3 regions of the Cytobacillus sp. Bva_UNVM-123 genome follow, and region 1 is predicted to be linked to each of the others. Evidence: a T-box and tRNA genes for the amino acid it is inferred to sense, from the RefSeq annotation. Region 1 holds a T-box; the other regions hold tRNA genes.
What was found. The T-box of region 1 lies ahead of lysS (lysine--tRNA ligase). A T-box ahead of a tRNA ligase gene usually reads a tRNA of that ligase, here a tRNA-Lys.
Positions count from the first base shown of each region.

Region 2: it has a tRNA-Lys gene. The T-box ahead of lysS (lysine--tRNA ligase) is inferred to sense a tRNA for this amino acid. The anticodon was not compared.
Region 3: it has a tRNA-Lys gene. The T-box ahead of lysS (lysine--tRNA ligase) is inferred to sense a tRNA for this amino acid. The anticodon was not compared.

Region 1 is NZ_CM177772.1:4,155,259-4,158,510, forward strand. It holds gene lysS (lysine--tRNA ligase) at 1-1,295, opposite strand, end outside; T-box leader at 1,393-1,662, opposite strand; gene KDN24_RS21365 (pyridoxamine 5'-phosphate oxidase family protein) at 1,811-2,452, opposite strand; partial or broken gene KDN24_RS21370 (NUDIX hydrolase) at 2,525-2,626, opposite strand; gene KDN24_RS21375 (GNAT family N-acetyltransferase) at 2,836-3,252, shown strand, end outside.
Region 2 is NZ_CM177772.1:3,988,073-3,991,324, reverse strand. It holds rRNA gene KDN24_RS20575 (23S ribosomal RNA) at 1-641, shown strand, start outside; rRNA gene rrf (5S ribosomal RNA) at 789-905, shown strand; tRNA gene KDN24_RS20565 (tRNA-Val) at 916-991, shown strand; tRNA gene KDN24_RS20560 (tRNA-Thr) at 998-1,073, shown strand; tRNA gene KDN24_RS20555 (tRNA-Lys) at 1,208-1,283, shown strand; tRNA gene KDN24_RS20550 (tRNA-Leu) at 1,294-1,375, shown strand; tRNA gene KDN24_RS20545 (tRNA-Gly) at 1,389-1,463, shown strand; tRNA gene KDN24_RS20540 (tRNA-Leu) at 1,470-1,558, shown strand; tRNA gene KDN24_RS20535 (tRNA-Arg) at 1,566-1,639, shown strand; tRNA gene KDN24_RS20530 (tRNA-Pro) at 1,650-1,726, shown strand; tRNA gene KDN24_RS20525 (tRNA-Ala) at 1,737-1,809, shown strand; tRNA gene KDN24_RS20520 (tRNA-Met) at 1,840-1,916, shown strand; tRNA gene KDN24_RS20515 (tRNA-Ile) at 1,959-2,035, shown strand; tRNA gene KDN24_RS20510 (tRNA-Ser) at 2,046-2,138, shown strand; tRNA gene KDN24_RS20505 (tRNA-Met) at 2,325-2,398, shown strand; tRNA gene KDN24_RS20500 (tRNA-Asp) at 2,402-2,478, shown strand; tRNA gene KDN24_RS20495 (tRNA-Phe) at 2,650-2,725, shown strand; tRNA gene KDN24_RS20490 (tRNA-Gly) at 2,914-2,987, shown strand; tRNA gene KDN24_RS20485 (tRNA-Ile) at 2,994-3,070, shown strand; tRNA gene KDN24_RS20480 (tRNA-Asn) at 3,083-3,157, shown strand; tRNA gene KDN24_RS20475 (tRNA-Ser) at 3,162-3,252, shown strand.
Region 3 is NZ_CM177772.1:829,501-832,752, reverse strand. It holds rRNA gene KDN24_RS04130 (16S ribosomal RNA) at 1-576, opposite strand, end outside; tRNA gene KDN24_RS04125 (tRNA-Gly) at 939-1,012, opposite strand; tRNA gene KDN24_RS04120 (tRNA-Pro) at 1,025-1,101, opposite strand; tRNA gene KDN24_RS04115 (tRNA-Arg) at 1,158-1,234, opposite strand; tRNA gene KDN24_RS04110 (tRNA-Leu) at 1,294-1,379, opposite strand; tRNA gene KDN24_RS04105 (tRNA-Leu) at 1,440-1,524, opposite strand; tRNA gene KDN24_RS04100 (tRNA-Lys) at 1,533-1,608, opposite strand; tRNA gene KDN24_RS04095 (tRNA-Gln) at 1,781-1,855, opposite strand; tRNA gene KDN24_RS04090 (tRNA-Asp) at 1,945-2,021, opposite strand; tRNA gene KDN24_RS04085 (tRNA-Glu) at 2,094-2,168, opposite strand; tRNA gene KDN24_RS04080 (tRNA-Ser) at 2,186-2,276, opposite strand; tRNA gene KDN24_RS04075 (tRNA-Asn) at 2,281-2,355, opposite strand; gene KDN24_RS04070 (SprT family protein) at 2,614-3,087, opposite strand.

The DNA of each region.
Region 1 (3,252 bases):
CCATTACTCTTTAAAAAAGCTTGAGCTTCTAGTCTTTTTCTTTGTTCAAGCGGATCTACTAACTCTGAATACGCATTGATTATTTCTGAACCGTTCACTACTAGCTGGAATCGATCTGTTAGAGCAGGGTTATGATCATTGGCCCTAGCTAATGGCGATAAATCAATCGGATGTTGAATTAAAAATGTCGGATGAATCATTTGCGGTCTGCTCACTTTTTTATAAAGGAGATCAATGAGATTGCCTCTCCCTAAAGATTCGATATCCATATGATTGATATCAATATTTCTCTTTTTCATTTCTTGAAGTAAATCTTTAACATCAGGATAAAGGTCGATGTCAATCCCAACATCTCTTAAGATTAAATCTCTGAATGACACAATAGTCCAATCTAATGAAAAATCAATGGATTGACCTTGAATGGTAATCACAGTTGTATTGAATGTTTGTTCAAGAACAAAGAGGAGCATCTTACGCATTAATTTCATTGTATCCTCATAATTCCAGTATGCAGCATATCCTTCAACCATCGTAAACTCTTGAAGATGCTGGGGACTGATTCCTTCATTTCTAAAACACTTTGCAAATTCAAATACTTTCGTAAAGCCGCCAATGATTAATCTTTTTAAATACGTTTCTGGAGCAATTCGTAAATTTAATTCAGTGTCTAAAGAATGATGGAAGGTCTTAAAAGGTTTAGCTAATGCCCCAGAGGAAGTATGCTGTAAGACTGGCGTTTCAACTTCTAAAAAATGTTGTTCTTCAAAAAATCTTCGAATAGCACGCACCATTTTTGTTCGAGTCAACAAACGACTTTGCGTTTCCTTTGTCATAATTAAATCTAAGTAGCGCTGCCTATATCGTGTTTCAATAGAAGTTAACCCATGCCACTTCTCTGGTAATGTTCGGAAAGCCTTCCCGAGAAATACATAATAATGAATTCTCAATGTTTTTTCATTCGATTTCGTCGTATACATAAGTCCTTCAACACCGATAAAATCACCAATGTCGATTACTTTTTGAAATTCATTAAATACAGCCTCCCCAACCTCTTCTTTTTTCAAAAGAAGCTGTAAACCGCCATCAATATTGGATATCGTTATAAAAGTCAATTTGCTAAAATTTCTAATCCCTACAATTCTTCCAGCAACCCGCACACCTGAAATACCATCATCAAGAAGGGACGCTTCATAAAGTTCATAATTGGTAGAAAATCGCTCAGGATAGACCGAGATTCCCTGAGATTTTAAGGCCTCTATCTTCTCTATTCTTAGATCCATTTGTTCATTACTCATTCTTTTCCCTCCAGCCATTTTGTTAGATTATTGAAACTTGAAACGATAAATTTATAGATTTATCCAACAAAAAAACTCCCACCTCCAAGATATTCATCTTGAGGACGAGAGTTATTAGCTTCGTGGTACCACCTCAGTTTATTGATATGTTGCCATATCAACCTCTTCGGGTACGGCAATTTATTATAATTGATTATACCCTATCTCTATAACGGGAGATCCCGTCGCAATATCACTAAGAATGTCACCTTAGATCCATGCGAAGCTCCAAGTCTTTTTTCATTAAGATCATTATTACTCCTTCCCACCAAACAGGAGCTCTCTAAAAATAATTAATCATAATTACTCTTCTCTTCATAGCTATGTGTTCTGTATTTAATAATAAAAATCATTCTATGAAATTAAAGGAAATAAGTCAATACCTTTCAATTATTTGTCAATTTATTCATTTGAAAAAAGCGCTACTTTTAAACTCTTGATATATCATTACGAATTTTTAACTTCTTTGCCTTCAATCAATAAAGCCGGCTCTTATAGCTCTCTTGTAATTCCTTTGCTACTTGCTCAGCCGTTACATTAGGAATTTTAGTGTGTGCGACTAGCATTTGAGGAGCTGAGGGTAGGTTCTCCTTTGCTAACCATGAATCTGGATTCCATAACTCTGATCGTATGAAAGCTTTTGCACAATGAACATAACACTCTTTTACCTCTACTCCTATCCCAAAAAGTGGAGCTCGGCCATTTACCCTATTCTTTTCAAGTAGTTCTTGATCACGACAAATATAAGCTTTCCCATTTATTCTCAAAGTCTCGCCTAATCCTGGAATGTAAAATAGGAGACCGATATAAGGATTGGAAATAATGTTATGGGCAGAGTCCATTCTTCGATTTCCCGGACGCTCTGGTATAAACAAATGTTGTTCATCGAGAACTGTCACAAACCCAGGGGAGTCTCCTCGCGGTGAAACGTCACATTTCCCTTCTTCATTAGCAGTTGCTATAGACAAAAAAGGGGATTTGGCAATAAAATCTCTGCAATGCTGATCGATAAACGAAATTACTTTATTCGTCGCTCTTTCGCTTGGTTTTCCTATAAATGAACAAAACTCTTCAAATTCTTCTTTTGTCGTAATAATCTCTTTAAACATAATACTCATCTTATCTCCTTTAAAGTTGATAATCTTTTCATTTTAAAACGAATGGAAGGGGATACCGAAATATTATAAGGATATTAAAATTTCTCCTGATTCATTAATGACCGCTACGGCAACTCCGACTAATATGAGAGGCTGATTGCCAACAATCTTGCGTAAATCTTCAATATAACCCATAACTTCCTCCAGAAATAATAATATTCATCTTAACAAACATATTTCGACACTGCCTTTTATTTTCCTCCCTTTTCCATTATAGAGTTATCTCCCTATTATTCTTTTATTAATGAATTCACCGAAAGCAGGAAATATTAAAAGAAGAAGAGAATTATATAGTGCATTTTAATAAATAGATTCATTTTATTATATGAGATTGGAGGAAAAACATGATTGATGTTAGAACCATAAAGCCTGAAATGACCTACAGTCTTAGACATAGTGTTTTACGTCCTCACCAAACGATTGATGATTGTAAATATGAGACAGATCATGAAGATGGTGCATTTCATATTGGCGCGTTTTATGAAGGAAAACTAATCAGCATTGCTTCTTTTTGCCTCGAAAGGAATCCTGATTTTCCTGATGATAAACAATATCGTTTACGAGGAATGGCAACTCTAGAAGATTATCGAAAGCTAGGAGCAGGTAGAGCAATCGTTGCCTATTTCGAAAGCTTGATAAAAGACAAAGAAGTTCATCTAATCTGGTGTAAAGCTCGAACGACCGTACAAGCGTATTACAATAAATTAGGTTTTATAGAACAGGGTGAAGTCTTTGATTATCCACCAATTGGCCCACATATT
Region 2 (3,252 bases), 170 kb from region 1:
GCCTCCTAAAGAGTAACGGAGGCGCCCAAAGGTTCCCTCAGAATGGTTGGAAATCATTCGTAGAGTGTAAAGGCACAAGGGAGCTTGACTGCGAGACCTACAAGTCGAGCAGGGACGAAAGTCGGGCTTAGTGATCCGGTGGTTCCGCATGGAAGGGCCATCGCTCAACGGATAAAAGCTACCCCGGGGATAACAGGCTTATCTCCCCCAAGAGTCCACATCGACGGGGAGGTTTGGCACCTCGATGTCGGCTCATCGCATCCTGGGGCTGTAGTCGGTCCCAAGGGTTGGGCTGTTCGCCCATTAAAGCGGTACGCGAGCTGGGTTCAGAACGTCGTGAGACAGTTCGGTCCCTATCCGTCGTGGGCGCAGGAAATTTGAGAGGAGCTGTCCTTAGTACGAGAGGACCGGGATGGACGCACCGCTGGTGTACCAGTTGTCTTGCCAAAGGCATAGCTGGGTAGCTATGTGCGGACGGGATAAGTGCTGAAAGCATCTAAGCATGAAGCCCCCCTCGAGATGAGATTTCCCATAGCGCAAGCTAGTAAGACCCCTGAAAGATGATCAGGTTGATAGGTTTGAGGTGGAAGCGTGGTGACACGTGGAGCTGACAAATACTAATCGGTCGAGGACTTAACCAAAATAATTATGATTACTCTATTTCTTCTTCTTATTATCTAGTTTTGAGGGAATGAAATTGCAAATTTTCCTCTTGCAAAAAGCTAAAAATTAGTTATAATAGAGTATGTCTTTAGAAAATCTCTTAAATGAGGATATTAAGATATTGGTTTGGTGGCGATAGCGAGAAGGTCACACCCGTTCCCATCCCGAACACGGAAGTTAAGCTTCTCAGCGCCGATGGTAGTTGGGGGCTCTCCCCCTGTGAGAGTAGGACGCCGCCAAGCTATTAAATATGGAGGATTAGCTCAGCTGGGAGAGCATCTGCCTTACAAGCAGAGGGTCGGCGGTTCGATCCCGTCATCCTCCACCATTATGAGCCGGCCTAGCTCAATTGGTAGAGCAACTGACTTGTAATCAGTAGGTTGGGGGTTCAAGTCCTCTGGCCGGCACCAGATTTTAAAAGATTACAGCCACGAAGCTTTACTTCAACGAATGGTAAGCTTTTAAAATCTGCGACAAAGACCAAAGGGCTTTGGAGCATATTTATTACTACTATCAAAATTCAGTTTTTAAAACTTTGAATTTTGAGCCATTAGCTCAGTCGGTAGAGCATCTGACTTTTAATCAGAGGGTCGCAGGTTCGAATCCTGCATGGCTCACCACTTTAAATATGCGGGTGTGGCGGAATTGGCAGACGCACTAGACTTAGGATCTAGCGCCGCAAGGCGTGGGGGTTCGACTCCCTTCACCCGCACTTTACATAATATGCGGAAGTAGTTCAGTGGTAGAACACCACCTTGCCAAGGTGGGGGTCGCGGGTTCGAATCCCGTCTTCCGCTCCATAATGTGCCGGGGTGGCGGAACTGGCAGACGCACAGGACTTAAAATCCTGCGGTAGGTGACTACCGTACCGGTTCGATTCCGGTTCTCGGCACCATTATATTGCGCCCGTAGCTCAATTGGATAGAGCGTCTGACTACGGATCAGAAGGTTATGGGTTCGACTCCTTTCGGGCGCGTTTGTTTTTTCGGGAAGTAGCTCAGCTTGGTAGAGCACTTGGTTTGGGACCAAGGGGTCGCAGGTTCGAATCCTGTCTTCCCGACCACTAAAATTACGGGGCCTTAGCTCAGCTGGGAGAGCGCCTGCCTTGCACGCAGGAGGTCAGCGGTTCGATCCCGCTAGGCTCCATTATTATTTAAATATAATAAACATTTATTTGGCGGTGTAGCTCAGCTGGCTAGAGCGTACGGTTCATACCCGTAAGGTCGGGGGTTCGATCCCCTCCGCCGCTACCATATTCAAGATTGCTTACAAGTTTTGATATAATGATGAATCTTGGACCTTTAGCTCAGCTGGTTAGAGCAGACGGCTCATAACCGTCCGGTCGTAGGTTCGAGTCCTACAAGGTCCACCATATAACATACGGAGGAATACCCAAGTCCGGCTGAAGGGATCGGTCTTGAAAACCGACAGGCGGGTTAAACCGCGCGGGGGTTCGAATCCCTCTTCCTCCGCCATTTTTCTTAAATGAATGGCATAACAAGATTTAAAATATTACTATCGCGGGGTGGAGCAACGAGCGTTACTTCATCGAGTAAACTGCGAGTTGTACCGATTGAGCTGCTTCTTGAGTAAGCTTCCTGAAATCGGGACAGTCTTAATGCTTAAAACAAGCATTGTGAAACTTTAAAAAATATTATTATCGCGGGGTGGAGCAGTTCGGTAGCTCGTCGGGCTCATAACCCGAAGGTCGCAGGTTCAAATCCTGTCCCCGCAATTTGGTCCGGTAGTTCAGTTGGTTAGAATGCCTGCCTGTCACGCAGGAGGTCGCGGGTTCGAGTCCCGTCCGGACCGCCATTTTAAAAAAATGTTTGGCTCAGTAGCTCAGTCGGTAGAGAATTTTAAAAGATTACAGCAACAGAGCAAAACATCACCGAATGGTAAACTTTTAAAATTTGCAACAAATCACGAAGAGATTTGGCGCACACTTTTTACCGCAAAATTTGTTTAGGAAATAATATTTCATTTGGCTCAGTAGCTCAGTCGGTAGAGCAAAGGACTGAAAATCCTTGTGTCGGCGGTTCGATTCCGTCCTGAGCCACCATTTACTTACCGTTAATCATAGGCAATAAAAAAATGCGGGTGTAGTTTAGTGGTAAAACCACAGCCACGAGCGAAGCTTCCATGAATTATCATCGAGTTGCCTCGACGCATTTACTTCCTTGAATATACTAGAAGAGGAAGAGGCATGAAAGAGCGTAAGTGAATCTTTGGATTATAGCAATAAAAAATGCGGGTGTAGTTTAGTGGTAAAACCACAGCCTTCCAAGCTGTTGATGAGGGTTCGATTCCCTTCACCCGCTCCAATAGAAGGGCCTATAGCTCAGCTGGTTAGAGCGCACGCCTGATAAGCGTGAGGTCGATGGTTCGAGTCCATTTAGGCCCACCATATTCCTTTTATTCCGCAGTAGCTCAGTGGTAGAGCATTCGGCTGTTAACCGAACGGTCGTAGGTTCGAATCCTACCTGCGGAGCCATAATGGAGAAGTACTCAAGAGGCTGAAGAGGCGCCCCTGCTAAGGGTGTAGGTCGCGTAAGCGGCGCGAGGGTTCAAATCCCTCCTTCTCCGCCA
Region 3 (3,252 bases), 1.9 Mb from region 1:
CGCCCAATAATTCCGGACAACGCTTGCCACCTACGTATTACCGCGGCTGCTGGCACGTAGTTAGCCGTGGCTTTCTGGTTAGGTACCGTCAAGGTACCGGCAGTTACTCCGATACTTGTTCTTCCCTAACAACAGAGTTTTACGATCCGAAAACCTTCATCACTCACGCGGCGTTGCTCCGTCAGACTTTCGTCCATTGCGGAAGATTCCCTACTGCTGCCTCCCGTAGGAGTCTGGGCCGTGTCTCAGTCCCAGTGTGGCCGATCACCCTCTCAGGTCGGCTACGCATCGTTGCCTTGGTGAGCCGTTACCTCACCAACTAGCTAATGCGCCGCGGGCCCATCTGTAAGTGATAGCTAAAGCCATCTTTCAGCTTTTCCTCATGGGAGGAAAAGAGTTATCCGGTATTAGCTCCGGTTTCCCGAAGTTATCCCCGTCTTACAGGCAGGTTGCCCACGTGTTACTCACCCGTCCGCCGCTAACTTTTGGGAGCAAGCTCCCGCAAGTTCGCTCGACTTGCATGTATTAGGCACGCCGCCAGCGTTCGTCCTGAGCCAGGATCAAACTCTCCAATAAGATGAGACTTCCTTCGCGGAGTGTTTTTCCCCGTGATGGTTAGTCGAATCAATCGGGTATTTACGGGCAGTTATCCGCAAGGATATTACTGCGCGTTAATACGCGATAAGATGCGAGTTGATTAGCTCATAAATTGTCTTTTCAAAAAAGACTAAAGATTTAACGTTGACGTTTTTGTTCGTTCAGTTTTCAAAGAACAAAGCTACTTCTATGATTTATCTTCATGAATAACCTTCCACGAATAACTTCATGGAGCTTTGCGACGAGGTGAGGAGTCACTTCCTCGGGTATGCTACGGCGCAGGAGCAAGGTTTTTAATGAAGAAAACCCAATAACTATTAAACATTGCTTGTAATTTCATTTGGAGCGGGTGAAGGGAATCGAACCCTCATCAACAGCTTGGAAGGCTGTGGTTTTACCACTAAACTACACCCGCAAATATTTTAAATGGTCGGGAAGACAGGATTCGAACCTGCGACCCCTTGGTCCCAAACCAAGTGCTCTACCAAGCTGAGCTACTTCCCGAGCTTAATATGAGGAGTCTTTTCTAAGTTGTTACTAATCGCGTTTGCGTTTTAAAATGGCGCGCCCGAAAGGAGTCGAACCCATAACCTTCTGATCCGTAGTCAGACGCTCTATCCAATTGAGCTACGGGCGCATTCTCAAAGCGACTTATCTAGTATATTTCATACTGTTTAAATTGTCAACAGTTTTTTTTGGTGCGGCCGAGAGGACTTGAACCTCCACGGGGTTGCCCCCACTAGGCCCTCAACCTAGCGCGTCTGCCATTCCGCCACGACCGCATAATTAAGCGACGAAATTCATTATATCATTAATTAGCATGATATTCAACTAGTAATTATTGGTGCGGGTGAAGGGAGTCGAACCCCCACGCCTCGCGGCGCTAGATCCTAAGTCTAGTGCGTCTGCCAATTCCGCCACACCCGCAAAAAAAATGGTGAGCCATGCAGGATTCGAACCTGCGACCCTCTGATTAAAAGTCAGATGCTCTACCGACTGAGCTAATGGCTCTAATAAAATATTGTTTCCTAAACTTTATTTGCGGTAATAAACGTGCGTCAAATCCCTTTGTGATTTGTTGCAGATTTTAAAAGCTTACCATTCACTGAAGATTTGCTTCGTAGCTGTAATCTTTTAAAATCCTCTACCGACCGAGCTAATGGCTCATCATAAAATAAAAAAATGGCTGGGCTAGCTGGATTCGAACCAGCGCATGACGGAGTCAAAGTCCGTTGCCTTACCGCTTGGCTATAGCCCAATAAATAATTACCGCAGACATATTTATAAATAATAAATCTTCAATTGTCGATATTTAAAATAAATCCGGAAATGAACTTCATTATAAGATGGCGGTCCGGACGGGACTCGAACCCGCGACCTCCTGCGTGACAGGCAGGCATTCTAACCAACTGAACTACCGGACCAATTAAGTATGTCTAGTTTATAACACCTTGGTTCTATACTAACCTCACTAAAATAAGGTGTCATAGCGTATCTGGTGACCCGTACGGGATTCGAACCCGTGTTACCGCCGTGAAAGGGCGGTGTCTTAACCGCTTGACCAACGGGCCGTATTTTTTGAATATTCTGGCGGAAAAGGAGGGATTTGAACCCTCGCGCCGCTCGCGCGACCTACACCCTTAGCAGGGGCGCCTCTTCAGCCTCTTGAGTACTTCCCCAAAATGGCTCCGCAGGTAGGATTCGAACCTACGACCGTTCGGTTAACAGCCGAATGCTCTACCACTGAGCTACTGCGGAATAGTTAATGTTAACTTTTAAAGTTAACTAGTAGTAATAGTTGTGCTCCAAAGCCCTACGGTCTTTGTCGCAGATTGCTACAGCTAGCCTTTCTTTGAAGAATCGCTCTGAACTGCTAGCTTCCGCAATCTACTGCGGAATAACTATCATCTTTTCGACTCTTCCAATTATAAAAACTTGCCTATTAAAAGTCAAGAATGTTTTTTTAAAAAATCTTACACTGGAATAACATTATTTTTTAAATGCAAACATCTATATTTATCCTATCGTTAATTCCTGTTTCATCATTAATTTCCCCCTACATTTCCCGCATACGTATTTTTGCGTGTTCATTCTTTTCTTTCGTTTGTAGACTTGTCCACAGTCTTTACAAATATAAAAGATTACTTTACGACTTACATTTCTTCTAGGCTGATCAGGCAGAACCGAACAAAAACGTGGTGCTCCAACTTCTTTCATTAAAAACTTGAAGTCTTGATCTTTATGTTTATATCCTTTTCCTTCTATATGAAGATGATAATGACAAAGCTCGTGCTTAATAATACCACATAATTCATTATGACCTAGCTGCTCAAAATACTTCCTATTTATTTCAATATGATGGGTGTCTAACATATAGCGCCCGCCTGTAGAACGAAGTCTCGGATTGAAATATGCTTTATGTCTAAATTGCTTACGAAAGCTCTTCATAGAGATATTCTCAACAAGCCTTTGCAATTCCAAATCATCCATCTTTTTCTATTCCCTTCATTAATAGTGCGAACATGACAACCTATTATAGCATACATTATATATACCCTTAATAATGGGCAGTGTTTTTGAATTCGTGCTTGCACTCACATTCAAGTAAGCTTTTCCAAACGGGTTGCCCAGTAAAAAACAACGAACATATATCAA